Regions from separate parts of the Peribacillus muralis genome, predicted to be linked through region 2. Evidence: predicted binding sites of a transcription regulator. Region 2 holds the regulator's gene; the other holds the start of a gene.
What was found. Region 2 encodes Rex, which represses fermentation and respiration genes when NADH is low (regulators of the CRP and FNR family bind a similar motif). Its sites were predicted from a motif close to TTGTGAAATATTTCACAA; they were not measured.
Positions count from the first base shown of each region.

Region 1 (7,743 bases), 1.6 Mb from region 2:
TTTACGTTTCAATTCGTTTGCCTCCCCAGAAAAGTTATTACTATACCATACCCATTTTACAGCGGATTAAAAGGCTTTTATTCATTCTATCGAAAATCCCGTGCAGATCGCTTTAACTGGAGGTAAGTATTGCCAAGACAGTTGGGGGCAGAATGGGAATATCGATTATAAACCAAGCAGGGAAAAGGCCCTGTTTTAATCAGAGCCTAAAAACCTTCCATTCACGATCAACGCCACCAATCCTTGCACAGACGGATCTTCGGGCATCATATCTACAGAAAACCCGTAATCTTCCACTCTATTACCTGTGCTTTTCCCGATTACGCCAATCGAAGCATGCTTTAATAGCTCTTCACTATCGACATTTGCCTTCCTTGTGTACTCCATCAGCATATCAACTGAATGCCGGTTCGAAAAAAGCACGGTATCGACAGCTTTTTCGGCTAGCATTCGCGGCAGTATTTCAAGGAATCTTTCATCGACAAATTTCTCGATCGATTGAGCATAATCCGCATCCCCATAATCCGAATCGATTTGGTTCTTATCCCTATCTCCAATAACCAACAGCCTTCCCGTTTCCGGCATCTCGGATTTGAGCTTGGCGCTCAGTCCGCGCTTCTGCAAAACCTTCTTCGATTTGCTCGATACTACATAAAGTTCAGAAGAAATCCGCCGAAAGTCAATCGCATATTCAGTGAGTGAATCCAAGAATCCATGGATACTTTCAGGTGAGATGAAGAGAATTCGTTCATACGATAGAAAAGAGAGCAACTGACTTTCTTCCATTTTCACACTAGCCGACATCCATTTCGGAAACTCCAAGACGTCCCCCCCAAGCTCCTGTAATCCTTCGGCTAAAGAACTCTTTGCGGTGCCAGTCCTTGCCACTAAAAATTGTTGTCCGAATAGTGGCTTCTTTTCGAACCATTGCAGCTTTTCCCTGAGCGAAATGGCCTCTCCGACCAATATGATCGCTGGATTAAGAAGAGGCCCTTCCCTTGCCCTTTCCGCGATATCGTCCAATGTCCCCTCAACGGTTACCTGTCTTCCATACGTGCCCCATCGAATGACAAGCACCGGCGTTTTTCCTGGCTTTCCATGACCGATCAAGTTTTTGCAAATATCGGGAAGATTGCCCGCCCCCATATAAAAGGCCATCATATCTATACTATCGACAAGCCCCTTCCAATCTATATCTTGCAATCCTTCTCCGTGGCCCGTCAACATGGCATAAAATCGTCCAAGGTTTCGATGTGTCACGGGAACACCCGCATATATGGAGGCGGCAATGCCAGATGTTACACCAGGAATGATTTCAAAGGAAATTCCGTTAGCTTCCAACGACTCCGCTTCCTCAACCACTCTTCCAAAAACAGCAGGATCCCCGCCTTTCAGACGGATCACCTCACGGCCTTCAAGCGCCTTGGACACAAGCAGGGCATTGATGTCAGATTGCTTGATGCCATTCGAATACGGTGTCTTCCCACAATAAATCAATTCACAATCAAGCGAGGCAGCCTCCAATAGTTTTGAATTCAGCAGCATATCATAGATAATGACATCCGCTTTTTCGATGGCCCTTTGGCCTTTTACTGTAATCAGTCCCGCATCACCCGGTCCTGCCCCCACAAAATGAACCTTGCCGATGGTCATCACACACTCACCCCTACCTGCTTGCAATCCCATGATAAAATTTCACCAATTCCACCATTGCACTGCCCATCCGTTGATCCTCAGGATAAATGACCCGCTCGATTCCTTCATCGATTATCACTTGCGCCGTCACCTTTCCGACGGCAAGTGCAATGACCTTTGATTTGAACTGTTCAATGATTTCATCCTCCACGCCTTGTTCACGAACAAATTTCATTAAATTGCGCGGCTGCGGGGCACTTGTGAACACAACGGAATCGATGGTGCCTCCGAGTATTTCCCCTACCAGCAGTTGCATCGTTTCTTTTTCCGGCGAAATATGCTCATAAGGAAGGATTTCTTTATGTTCCACCTTTTGTTCATCCAGCCAGTTCATCAAGATCGGAGCCGGATCTCCATGAAGCTGGAGAGCGACCTTTACATCGCCATACAGATTTCCCTCCAGATTGCGAACGAGCCCGGCCGTACTTCCATCATCATCACGGATCAACGGCTTGAGGCCGAGCTTTTTCAGCATATTCACGGTTTTATAGCCCCTGGCTGCAATATTCATCGACTGTAAAGCTGCAATGAATTGGTCCCCGGCTTCCAGCTTCATTGCCGTTTTATATAACAGCTCTGTCCCCACTCCCGTCGTAAGGATGATCCAATCGAACGCTCCTGCCAGCAAACTCTTTATATCTTCTTCCAAGTGGGAATCATCAAGGAATACCGTCCCCTGTGCTGGACGAACTAGCGGGATTCCCCCAAGATTATGAACGATCTTACTGAGTTCTTCCGTTTTTCGCGATCCCAATAAAGCAATGGTCCTGCCATCAAGCTTACTCATGTTTGTTCCCCCTATATGTACATCGATTTTAGAAAGTGTTGGTCCACCTCACACATTATACAAATTTTCAGTCTTTTAAACCATGAAAAACAAATGACACTTTAAAATCCCATAAGCTTTTGATCCCGTTCACTTCCCCATTTCCGAATGAATCCGCATTAAGTCGGACAAGTCTTGATCATCGCATGACATGCCATGTATCGCACCAAATTTTATGAATGCATCACCATCAAGTTCCCCCATTTCGTCCACCATTGACATGACGAATATATCAGCTTCCAGGTTTTTAATGAAACCTTGAACCTCCCCAGGAACATTGAAAAGATCAACTGAAACGATGAAGTTATATTTATGGGCAAAATCGAGAAAACTCAAAAGCAAATCATCATTTTCATCATCGAAATCCAAATGACTTTGTTTTTTTGCCTGATATAATTGCCTGATTTTCTTAATATATTTCGTCTGAACATTCATTTGATGAATGTTATCAAGAAAAAGCAAACGATAACCATCATACATGCCATTTGCAGCAATATTAGCGGCCACTAAAAAGGAATCCGACACGTTTAAGATTTTGACCACATCGAATTTTCTTAAGTCAGTAGGGTCCGAGTATAATTCCACAAGCTCTTTTCTTTCCATCATATAAAGCAATTGTTTTTTCATCATGAATTTCCTTCCTGCTTTCATTTACCGTTTTGTTAAAGTAAACACTTCCATGGAAATCATCCGCTGTGAATGGCCCTTTGGGCAGCCTGCTCATCTTCTTTTTTCACAAAAACATCGTATTGAGTCGTTTTGTTGCGATTTTGAAAGTCTGTGGAACCTAAATTCATAGGCGTTTTCGTTTTGAAGCGCACCCCTTCACTTTCCAATTTTGCGATCACCTTAAAATAATTATCATGGCCGAATGCTGTATAAATACAAGTCCAATATTTATAGGTCATTAGTTTGGCAGTCACGAAACATGCTATGATCAAAATCAGCATGCCAATGATGATGGACATCACGCTTCTCATCTCCTCTTCATTTTCAATTTTTCGGAATATCCCTTCTTTACATTATATTCTTTGCTTCATGCATCATCTCCTTTTTAAACTACCTTCTCTTTAGTAGGAACCGATCCGACAACTGGTGCTATCATCGTAAAAAAAAAAACATCATTACTATGTAATTGTTTGTTGCAATGCCAACGCGCTATGTAGTACAATAACATTGTGAAATACTTCACAAACTAATTGTTTCATCGTTATTGCAAGCCTGCAAATTTTTTTATATCTTTTTGTGAAATGTTTCACATACTTTAAGGATGAAGATACCCCTTTTGAGGAATATTGTTTAAAAAAGGTCTTTCATTCGAAAAATTGGAGGTATTCATTATGAATTCTACACAGGGAAATAAAGTCGTTTTAGTTGGTACTGGGGCAGTTGGATCAAGTTATGCCTATGCTTTGATGAATCAAGGGACATGTGATGAGTTGGTCCTTGTTGATTTGAATCAGGAAAAAGCGAAAGGCGATGTCATGGACTTAGATCATGGTCTTGTGTATGCGCCTAGTGCCATGAATATAAAATTTGGATCATATGAGGATTGCCAGGATGCTGCAATCGTCGTCATATGTGCTGGCGCGGCACAAAAGCCCGGAGAAACCAGGTTAGATCTTGTAAAGAAAAACATGAATATATTCAAAACGATTGTAGGCAGCATCATGAAATCTGGATTTAATGGAATATTCTTGGTTGCAACGAATCCAGTGGACATTTTGGCGTATGCGACATGGAAATTTTCCGGTTTACCGAAAGAAAAAGTGATTGGTTCAGGGACGATATTGGATTCTGCAAGATTCCGCTCTATATTAGGGCAAGAATTTAATACGGCCCCTACAAGTATCCATGCTTATATCATTGGTGAGCATGGTGATTCACAACTTCCGGTTTGGAGCTCCGCCAATTTTTCCGGCCTGCCGATCGCAGCAAAATTAACGGACGCAAGAAAAAAAGAGATTGCCGTTCAAGTCCGTGATGCTGCCTACCAGATCATCGAGTCCAAGGGGGCTACGTATTATGGGATCGCCATGGGATTGGCAAGAATCACAAAAGCCATCTTAAAGAATGAAAATGTCGTCTTACCAGTTGGATCATTGTTGGAAGGCGAATATGGCCATAGTAATGTTTATATCGGGACCCCTACTGTCATCAATCGCACAGGGGCAAAAAATATTGTCGAGCTTGCCCTGAACGAGACCGAAAAAGAACAGTTTGCCCGTTCTGTCCATACGCTTCAAGATATTCAAGCCCCATTTTGGGAGTAGTTCATACACTAACCAGAATTTCTTACGCAGGGAGCTGTCATTATGTTAGTCCAAACATTCGATCCATTCAATAATCTTGCACTTTCAGCATTGGTTGCAGCCATTCCGATCCTATTATTTCTATTATGCTTGACGATATTCAAGATGAAGGGGATCCATGCAGCCCTCCTAAACTTAGTTGTAACCTTTCTTATCGTCCTTTTTCTCTTTAAGCTACCCCTGGGGGAAGCGATCGGAAGTGTAGCTCAAGGTACATTCCAAGGGATATGGCCGATTGGTTATATCATCGTGATGGCCGTCTGGTTATATAAAATTTCCGTTGAATCGGGGAAATTCGAGGTTTTACGCGGTAGCATAGCAGGGATTTCCCAAGACCAGCGACTTCAGCTCTTACTTATTGGTTTTTGTTTTAACGCCTTTCTTGAAGGGGCAGCAGGATTTGGTGTGCCGATCGCAATCTGCGCCGTCCTGCTGGTTTCATTGGGGTTCAAGCCTTTACAGGCGGCGATGCTCTGTCTAATAGCAAACGGGGCTTCAGGGGCATTTGGGGCAATCGGCATACCGGTTGGCATCATCGGGACATTCGGCTTGGAAAATGTGACCTCCATGAAAGTGTCCATGATGACGGCCTTAACACTGCCGCTCATTAACTTTACGATTCCGTTTTTATTAATATGGCTGATGGATGGGTTTAAGGGGATCAGGGAAGTATTGCCGGCGATATTAGTGACATCGACTACTTATACGGTGTCCCAAGCGATGATGACCGTTTTTGTAGGTCCAGAGTTAGCTGACATTATTCCGTCTTTATTAACGATGGGGGTATTGGCACTATTTCTTAAGAAGTGGCAGCCTACCCATCCATTTTTACTCAACGGCAAAGAAGTTGAATTCGAAAAGCATTCAATGGGTGATATCATAAAGGCCTGGTCTCCCTTTTATTTATTGACACTATTCGTTTTGATTTGGAGCTTCCCCGCTTTTAAAGGACTTTTTTCCCAAGGAGGCATCTTTGAAGCGACTGTACTGAAATTCATTTTCCCGGGATCTTCGATTACGATCGGAATCGATATAATCGGAGCAACGGGAACGGCGATCTTATTGGCTGCGCTGACGACCATCGCCACTACAAAATCAATTCGTGTCAGTGAAAGTCTTGCTCTCCTGAAAAAAACGATTTTAGAGTTTCGTATTCCAATCATCATGATTTGTGCGATTATCGGCATAGCCAAATTGATGGCATATGGTGGATTAACAAATGTACTGGGCGAAGGGGTTGCGACAACGGGGCAAATCTTCCCGCTATTATCACCGCTATTAGGCTGGATTGGCGTGTTCATGACAGGATCTGTAGTGAATAACAATACGTTATTTGCGCCAATACAAGCCACGGCCGGGAACATCATAGGAACAAACTCATCCTTATTGGTTTCAGCAAATACGGCCGGCGGTGTCATGGCAAAGCTCGTTTCTCCACAATCAATCGTAATAGCGACGGCTGCCGTTGGCGAAACTGGAAAAGAATCCGCTTTAACGAAAATGACATTGAAATACAGCTTCGGTTTATTGGCATTCGTGTGCGTGTGGACATTTATTTTATCGCTATTTTTCAAGTGATACACTTATATACGTATCGAAAAAAGGAATCAAGGAAAAGACTTGATTCCTTTTTCCTGTAGATGAGGCTGCCGTAAACCAAAAAGCGCCACATCCGGTGGATATAATCTTCCTTTCGTTCATCGTTATCGCAGCCAAGAAAAAAACAAACGGCCTTTCCCTGTTTGAAAAATCAAGGAAAGGCCGCCATGTCTTTGCCTTAACAGCCGGTTATTATTTTTCCGGCACGCTGCAAGAACCGTCCGCACAAACATCGCCTGTTGCTGGATCATTCACCATTTGCAGCGGGTTTTCCTCGGCCCATACTTTCTTCAATGTATCGAGGAAAGCTTCAATTGGCTGAGCTCCGGAAATGCCATACTTGCGGTTGATGACAAAGAAGGGAACACCGGTTATTCCAAGCTGGCTTCCTTCCTGCTCATCGCCCCTTACTTCAGCCGAGAAAGCCGTCCCTGAGAGAAGGGCTTCAGCTTCGGACTTATCAAGTCCAGCCGCTTCAGCCAAATTAGCCAGCGTCGCATGATCGCCAATATGCTTACCTTCCGTAAAGTATGCTTTAAACAGTCTTTCGTTCATTTCATTTTCTTTACCTTTGGATTGGGCAAGGTACATCAAGCGATGAGCATCGAATGAATTCGTCAAGACGATTTTATCCAAGTGATAATCAAGCCCCAATTCCTTTGCCTGTTGCGTCAAGTTTTGGCTGCTTGCTTCCACATCGGCTTGAGACATGCCATATTTCTTCATGAGCATTTCCTGTTGGGTCATCTTGATGTCCCTTTCCGCTTCAGGATTCAGTTCGAAGCTGCGGAACGCTATTTCCACCTGCTCTTTATTTTCAAATTGCTTCAAAGCCTCTTCGAATCGACGCTTTCCTATATAACAGAACGGACATTGATAATCCGACCAAATTTCCACCTTCATGTAAATAACCTCCTCCAATTAAATGCAATCACTTTAAGCACATTATATAACCCAAGGATATCCTCTTGCAAGGATATTACCCTAGACACTCTTTTTCAAAAGAAGTGAAGTCGATTTTCTTCATGAAATCCGCCAGCGTATATCCCTTCAACAATCGCAATGTTTCCTTTTCCGTTTCATTCATGATTTCCTCCAAAGCAGTATCCAGCTGCTTCACGACTTCACCGCATTCGCTCGTTTCCATGCAAACAAGGCATTCCGGTCGTACCGCTTGATACACATCCGCCAAAGTAAGCTGTGCTGCGGGCACCTTCAAGCCATATCCCCCATCACGGCCCTCCTTTGTTTCTACGATACCCTCTGCTGCAAGCTGAGCCATGACCCTTCTTAAAAAAGTAGCATGCGAGT
Region 1 covers NZ_CP017080.1:3,601,711-3,609,453, forward strand. Annotated here, with positions in the region: gene ABE28_RS17505 (DUF4064 domain-containing protein) at 1-12, opposite strand, end outside; gene cobA (uroporphyrinogen-III C-methyltransferase) at 196-1,653, opposite strand; gene ABE28_RS17515 (uroporphyrinogen-III synthase) at 1,667-2,482, opposite strand; gene ABE28_RS17520 (hypothetical protein) at 2,612-3,151, opposite strand; gene ABE28_RS17525 (hypothetical protein) at 3,208-3,492, opposite strand; gene ABE28_RS17530 (L-lactate dehydrogenase) at 3,862-4,794, shown strand; gene ABE28_RS17535 (L-lactate permease) at 4,837-6,411, shown strand; gene ABE28_RS17540 (DsbA family oxidoreductase) at 6,625-7,335, opposite strand; gene ABE28_RS17545 (RrF2 family transcriptional regulator) at 7,412-7,743, opposite strand, start outside.
Region 1: ABE28_RS17530 (L-lactate dehydrogenase) is a predicted target of Rex. The motif match lies at 3,698-3,715, and genes of this name have one in related genera.

Region 2 (7,743 bases):
GTATACCGGGTAAGTGAATCCGAAGAAGATTTAGGCTTTGATGAATATTTTGAAGGTGATGGCGTGACTGTCGTTGAATGGGCCCACCTGATAAAGGATCAGCTTCCTGATGAAATCTTGACCATCTATATTTATCGTCTCGGTGATTCCAGCAGGCGGATTGTACTTGAACCTAAAGGCGAACGATATGTAACGATATGTAAGGAGATTATTTGATGAGAGTTTTAGCGATAGATACATCGAACTTCACATTAGGGATTGCTCTTGTGGACGAGAGTCAGGTAATTGGCGAGTACACGACAAATTTAAAGAAAAATCATTCGGTTCGGGTCATGCCGGCTATCCAGACCCTGCTCAAGGATTGTGATACTGCTCCAAAGGATTTGACCAAAATTGTGGTCGCGAAGGGGCCAGGTTCATATACAGGTGTAAGGATTGGTGTGACGATTGCCAAGACCTTGGCTTGGACGCTCCAAATTCCTTTATCAGGCGTATCGAGCCTGGAAGTGTTAGCAGCTAATGGACGCTATTTTAACGGGCTTATTTCTCCCTTGTTCGATGCAAGAAGAGGCCAGGTTTATACCGGGTTATACGATATGGAAAATAATCTGTTGAAAACGGTGATCGAAGATTGTAATATCTTATCCTCTGAATGGGCGAAACGATTGAAGGATTTGAATCGCCCCATTTTATTTGTCGGTCAAGACACGGATATCCATCGAGAGGCAATCGAGGAAGCATTGGGTGATTTAGCGGTATTTGCCCCGATACAGTCTTTCAACTCAAGACCTAGTGAGCTGGCCTTCCTTGGCCTTGATAAGACCGAGGAGGATATTCACCAGTTTGTACCGAACTATATACGCATGGCTGAAGCAGAAGCTAAGTGGCTTGAACAGCAGGGGAAATAAAAAAGGAAAGTGACCGATTATTATGAGTAAAACAATGACGTTCCGAAAGATGAAAACGGAAGATATCGATCAAGTGCTGCACGTGGAAACCCAGTCCTTTACTTTGCCTTGGAGCCGGGAAGCTTTTTATAATGAATTGAATCATAATCAATATGCCGTATACATGGTGATCGAGGACGAGGGGAAAATTGCCGGTTATTGCGGCGCATGGATCGTCATCGATGAATCGCACATTACCAATATTGCCATTCTGCCTGAATATCGCGGGCAAAAGCTTGGGGAAGCCTTGCTCAGGAAGATGATTGAAATCTCCATTGCCATGGGTGTGGTGAGGATGACGCTTGAAGTTCGTGTCAGTAATGGAGTGGCCATTTCCCTTTATGAAAAGCTAGGTTTTCAAAAGGGTGGAATACGGAAAAATTATTATACAGATAATTTAGAAGATGCTTATGTTATGTGGGTGAATTTTGCATGAAAACAGATCAACTTATATTAGGAATTGAAACGAGCTGCGATGAAACCGCGGCTGCGGTCATCAAAAATGGAACAGAGATATTAAGCAATGTCGTGGCTTCACAAATAGAAAGCCATAAACGTTTTGGCGGGGTCGTCCCTGAAATAGCCTCGCGTCATCATGTAGAGCAGATAACGATCGTACTTGAAGAAGCCCTGCTTCGGGCAGGTGTAAGCTATGAGGATTTGGATGCCATTGCTGTCACGGAGGGACCTGGTTTAGTGGGGGCGCTCCTGATAGGTGTGAATGCGGCTAAAGCTGTGGCTTTCGCACATGGAATACCGATTGTCGGGATACACCATATTGCCGGTCATATTTATGCGAATCGACTTATTCAGGAAATTGAATACCCTGCACTATCTTTGGTCGTTTCAGGGGGTCATACCGAATTGGTCCTTTTGGAAGAACCAGGCTCCTTCAAGGTGATAGGGGAGACGCGTGATGATGCAGCAGGAGAAGCTTATGACAAAGTGGCCCGGACTTTGGGGCTTCCTTATCCAGGAGGGCCGCATATCGATAGGCTCGCCCAAATGGGCTCACCTTCATTGAAGCTTCCACGGGCGTGGCTGGAAGGCAGCTATGACTTTTCCTTCAGCGGATTGAAATCCGCCGTGATCAACACTTTGCATAATGCAGAACAGCGAGGGGAAAAGATTGAACCTGAAGATTTGGCTGCCAGCTTCCAGGCAAGCGTTATAGAAGTGCTCGTCGTGAAGGCTGTGAAGGCTGCTAAAGAATATAAGGTTAAACAGGTGTTGCTTGCAGGGGGAGTGGCGGCGAATAAAGGCCTGAGGGAAGCGCTAACGGATGCTTTCTTGGAGTTGCCTATCGACCTATCCATCCCTCCCCTCTATCTTTGCACGGACAATGCGGCCATGATTGGAGCTGCTGGCAGTGTAATGTTCGAAAAGGGGAAGCGCTCCGGAATGGATTTGAACGGAAACCCTGGATTGGATATAGAAGTGTAGTAAAGAATGAGTAGACAGGATCCCTCAATCGGGATCCTGTTTTTGCCCTGTATCATTAAAAATAGAATATTCTGTGGATAAAGTTTTTTTGAAAATTAAATGGCATGTGTATAAACAGGTGATTATGTGGATAAGTGGATATGTTTCTGTGGATAATGTGTATAACTCTAATTATTCGCTTGTGCATGGTAATTGTTTTGTTAACAAGTTTGTGGATAACTTTAATCGTGCATTCCATTCAAAAAGAAAAGACCGAGTCATTAGACTCTGGTCTTTTGTCATTCTTCCAATTCTGCCCATTCTTCAAGAAGCTGATCCAAAGTTTCTTGTGCTTGATCGAGCTTTGTTTGGACCTCCATCACTTTTTCATGGTCCTGGAAAACATTTGGATCGCAAAGAAGTTCATTGCATTCGTTTATTTCGGCTTCAAGCTGCTCCATGGCCGCCTCGATTTCCTCTATCCGCCGCTTTCTTTGGCGTTCAGCCTTTTTTGCTTCCTTATCGATCTTGTAATTCGTTTTTTCGACAGCCACATTTACTGTTTTCGCTTGATTTTCCTGTTCAAGCGCCTTGATCTCCGCTTGCTCCTGTTTTTTCTCTACATAGTAATCATAATCACCGAGGAATTCCTCGTTGCCATCCTTGGAGAGTTCGATGACCTTCGTGGCTATGCGATTTATGAAATATCGATCATGTGAGACGAAGAGAATCGTACCCGGATAATCGATCAGTGCATTTTCAAGCACCAATTTACTGTCGAGATCCAGATGGTTCGTTGGCTCATCCAGTATCAAGAAATTCCCTTTTTCCATCATCATCTTGGCGAGCGCCAGCCGGGCTTTCTCCCCGCCGCTTAAAGTGGACACGGTTTTCAAAACATCGTCACCGCTAAAAAGGAAATTCCCGAGAACCGTGCGGATATCCTTTTCCGGTTTAAGGGGATAGTCATCCCATAATTCATTGAGTACGCGTTTATTGGAAATCAGGTTGGCCTGTTCCTGATCGTAGTAGCTGACCTCGACGTTCGTTCCGAAGCGGAAAGAACCGGCACGTGCAGGCAACTTAGAGATGATTGTCTTCAGCAGTGTCGATTTTCCAACGCCGTTCGGGCCGACTAGCGCAATACTTTCCCCTTTCGTCATCCGAGAGTTTATGTTTTTTGAGACCGTTTCATCCTCGTAACCGATCGCCAAGTCCTGGAGGTGGAGCACTTCGTTCCCGCTTTGTTTCTCAATCTGAAATGAAAAATTGGCAGATTTCTCATCACCTTGCGGCTTGTCCAGCACATCCATCTTTTCAAGCTGTTTGCGCCTGCTTTGGGCCCTTTTCGTGGTTGAGGCCCTTGTGATGTTCCGTTGGACAAAGTCGCGGAGCTTTTCGATTTCCCCCTGTTGTTTCTCGAACAGCTTCATGTCCCGCTCATAATCCTCGGCTTTTCCCTCCAGATAAGAACTATAATTGCCATAGTACTTTTTCATATTATTCCGGGAAATTTCATAGACCTGATTGACCACTTTATCGAGAAAATACCGGTCATGGGAAACGATAAGGACAGCTCCTTGATAGCTCTGTAAATATTGTTCCAGCCAGGAGAGTGTTTCGATATCCAAATGGTTCGTCGGTTCATCCAGGATCAATATATCAGGTTTCCTTAACAACAGCTTCCCTAACGCAAGCCTCGTTTTTTGCCCTCCGCTTAATGTGGAAATCAGGGTGGAGTAGTCAAAATCAGCAAACTGAAGGCCATGCAGTACGGAACGGATATCCGCTTCATACTGGTAGCCGCCTTTTTCCTTGAAGGCGACCATCAACGCGTCATATTCATTGAGCACTTTTTGGTAAACGACTTCATCCTCGAATACATCTGGCCTGGCCATATCAGCCTCAAGGCGGCGCAGTTCCTTCTCTTGATCGATAAGATCCTTGAATACGGTCAGCATTTCATCCCAGATGGTTAACTCGGATTCGAGGCCAGTATCTTGTGCCATGTAACCGATGGTGACACCTTTTGGCTTGATGATTTCACCGCCATCATGCGATAGTTGCCCGGCTATGATTTTCAGCAGCGTCGATTTACCCGCGCCGTTCCGCCCGACAAGGGCAATTCGATCTTTATTTTGAACTTCGAGCTTCATGTTTGATAAAATAAGTTCAGCTCCGTAATATTTTGATAGTTGATTGATTTGTAATAAAATCATAGTTTCACCTCAATTGATTATTTTAAGTGTAACGTATTATAGTTATTATCGGCAATAGCTTGGTTCCGGGCCAAAACAAGCTGTTACATAAAGTGGAATAATAGTGTATTATTTAGGAGGGGTTATTCAATGGCAGACTTGACGCATTTCAATGAACAAGGCAGGGCCAAAATGGTCGACGTGAGTGCCAAGCCGGAAACGACCCGGACGGCAACGGCTCGTTCGAGCATTTTAGTGAACGCTGAAATATATGAAGCGATCATCAACCAGAATATGAAAAAGGGTGATGTATTGGCTGTCGCGCAAGTTGCGGGCATCATGGCCAGCAAGAATACGTCCAATATCATCCCGATGTGCCATCCCATTGCACTGCTGGGCGTCAATATAGCCTTTGATTGGGAAAAGGAACAACAGGGATATCGCCTTGGGATTGAAACGGAAGCTAAGACCAAAGGGAGTACAGGTGTGGAAATGGAAGCGTTAACAGCTGCATCCGTCACTGCCCTAACTGTATATGACATGTGTAAGGCCTTGGATAAGGGCATGGTGATCGGGCCTACATTCTTAGTTGAGAAAACAGGTGGAGTATCCAGCAGCGATTATAGAAGACAAGTAAATCAAACAAATAGAGATTGAAAAGCATGTGTGAAGGCGGGGAAGAATGATGAACCATGACCCAAAGATACCGCAGGCAACTGCCAAAAGGCTGCCACTGTACTATCGATTTTTAAAAAACTTACACTCCTCGGGAAAACAAAGAGTTTCCTCGGCAGAGCTAAGCGAAGCTGTAAAAGTGGATTCTGCTACCATTCGTCGCGACTTTTCCTACTTTGGCGCGCTTGGGAAAAAAGGCTACGGCTACAATGTAAATTATTTATTATCCTTCTTTAGAAAAACACTGGACCAAGATGAACTGACGAAAGTCGCTTTAATCGGGGTAGGGAATTTAGGGACCGCGTTCCTGAATTACAATTTCATAAAAAATAATAATACAAAGATTGAAATGGCATTTGAAGTTTCGGAAGACAAGGTTGGAAAGCAAATAGCCGATGTGCCGATCTATCATATGGATCAAATCGATACACTATTGCAGGAAAATAATATAACGGCTGCCATATTGACAGTCCCTGCACAAGTGGCGCAAACGATCACCGATCGCCTGGTCAAAGCCGACATTAAAGGGATATTGAATTTCACGCCTGCAAGGCTGACGGTACCCCCATCCATAAGGGTGCACCATATTGACCTTGCAGTGGAGCTCCAATCGCTCATCTACTTTTTGAAGCATTATCCGGTAGTGGAAGAAGCTGCAGTGGAAGAATGAAATGAAAAAAAACGCTGCACCTTCGCAGCGTTTTTTTATTTTTTCTTATTTTTTTGCGCGGCCTTGATCTTAAAATGGACCATGATCATCCTTAGGCCCGATCCGAAATCAAGCGTCGCAATAAGGACAAGTATGTAGGCGAAGATTCCCCATCCAGAGGAATTGACGGTTTGAACCGCAATTCCCGTAAAAAGGACACCTAAGCCAGCATAAATGATTCCGATGAATAATGGTGATTGTCGTTTCATAATAAACCTCCGATGAAGGCTTGTGCAGTATCCAGCATCTTCTCAATTTGCTCGCGATTCACGACTTGTATGATGATAACAAGCGTATTCATCGCAATATGTGCGCTCATGGACACGAGGATGCGGCCTGTTTTCGCATAAAGATAAGCAAAGGTCAACCCCATTGCCGTATATAAAAGAAGATGCTCCAATTCACCATGCGCCAAGCCGAAAATAACCGAGCTGAGTACAGCGGAAATGAAGAAGTTAAACCGTTTATGAAGTGATCCGAAAATGATCTTCCGGAAAATGATTTCTTCCAAGATTGGTGCAATTACTGAAGTGACGAAAATGACCATGGGGACTTTGTAAATGATTGCAATGAGCTGCTGCGTATTTTCGGATTCACGCTGTACGCCAAGACTTTGCTCAATGATTCCAGCAACCGCTTGAGCAGTTAATGCCAGGAAGACTCCTGCTATCGCCCATAAGATGGATGTGCGAACGGAGGCTTGGTTGCTTGTGTCCATTTTTTCCTTCATATCTTTTCTCATTAAAAAAAGAATCAAGGCTAATGCGACGAAAAAGCTGAATACGATCCAGTATGCTGCAGACTTTTGCTCAAGCTCATCAGCATTCATACCGCTTGAAGCCCCTATCAGCATGAAAATGGGTATCCCGACAATACTGGATAATTGCATGGCAATGTAAGTGATGATGACGAACCAATATTCTTTTTTCAAAAATGAAAACTCCTTTAATTTAGTCGCCCATTTCGCCTGAAAATGTTCCTGACAGGGGGACAATCTATAAACGCATACTCCAAAATGGTATCAAATATTGAGGCAGAACACCACTCAAAGGTACCCCCGTAAAAACATTTCCGTATCTAATCATTATGTTAATGTAGTATACCCGGAATTTATCAGAAATTAATAAAAAATTTTCGATAAGATACTTGCAAAAAAGGCTCGGTTTATTTAATATTATAAATGTGTTAGCACTCGATGATGAAGAGTGCTAATAATCATGAAGCAAATATCAAGAGAATATGAGGAGGGTGTTTCACTTGTTAAAACCATTAGGTGATCGCGTTATTATTGAACTAGTTCAATCTGAAGAAAAAACGGCAAGCGGTATTGTTCTTCCTGATACTGCACAAGAAAAGCCACAAGAAGGTAAGGTAGTAGCAGTCGGTACTGGCCGTGTCCTTGAAAATGGCGAACGTGTTGCTTTAGAGGTTGCCCAAGGCGATCTAATTATCTTCTCAAAATATGCAGGTACTGAAGTTAAATACGAAAATACCGAATACTTAATTTTACGTGAAAGCGACATTTTGGCTGTTATCGGCTAATTATACATCATACTTAACTGAACGAAAATTTTCTTAAAATTTTAGGGAGGTACTTAAAAATGGCTAAAGAAATCAAATTTAGTGAAGAAGCACGCCGCTCCATGCTTCGTGGTGTGGATGCACTTGCAGATGCAGTGAAAGTAACGCTTGGACCAAAAGGCCGTAACGTGGTTCTTGAGAAAAAATTCGGTTCGCCGCTTATCACGAATGACGGTGTGACGATCGCTAAAGAAATCGAACTGGAAGATGC
Region 2 covers NZ_CP017080.1:301,136-308,878, forward strand. Annotated here, with positions in the region: gene tsaE (tRNA (adenosine(37)-N6)-threonylcarbamoyltransferase complex ATPase subunit type 1 TsaE) at 1-216, shown strand, start outside; gene tsaB (tRNA (adenosine(37)-N6)-threonylcarbamoyltransferase complex dimerization subunit type 1 TsaB) at 216-908, shown strand; gene rimI (ribosomal protein S18-alanine N-acetyltransferase) at 931-1,383, shown strand; gene tsaD (tRNA (adenosine(37)-N6)-threonylcarbamoyltransferase complex transferase subunit TsaD) at 1,380-2,390, shown strand; gene ABE28_RS01545 (ABC-F family ATP-binding cassette domain-containing protein) at 2,669-4,588, opposite strand; gene moaC (cyclic pyranopterin monophosphate synthase MoaC) at 4,718-5,224, shown strand; gene ABE28_RS01555 (redox-sensing transcriptional repressor Rex) at 5,250-5,912, shown strand; gene ABE28_RS01560 (YdiK family protein) at 5,948-6,160, opposite strand; gene ABE28_RS01565 (CPBP family intramembrane glutamic endopeptidase) at 6,157-6,882, opposite strand; gene groES (co-chaperone GroES) at 7,209-7,493, shown strand; gene groL (chaperonin GroEL) at 7,553-7,743, shown strand, end outside.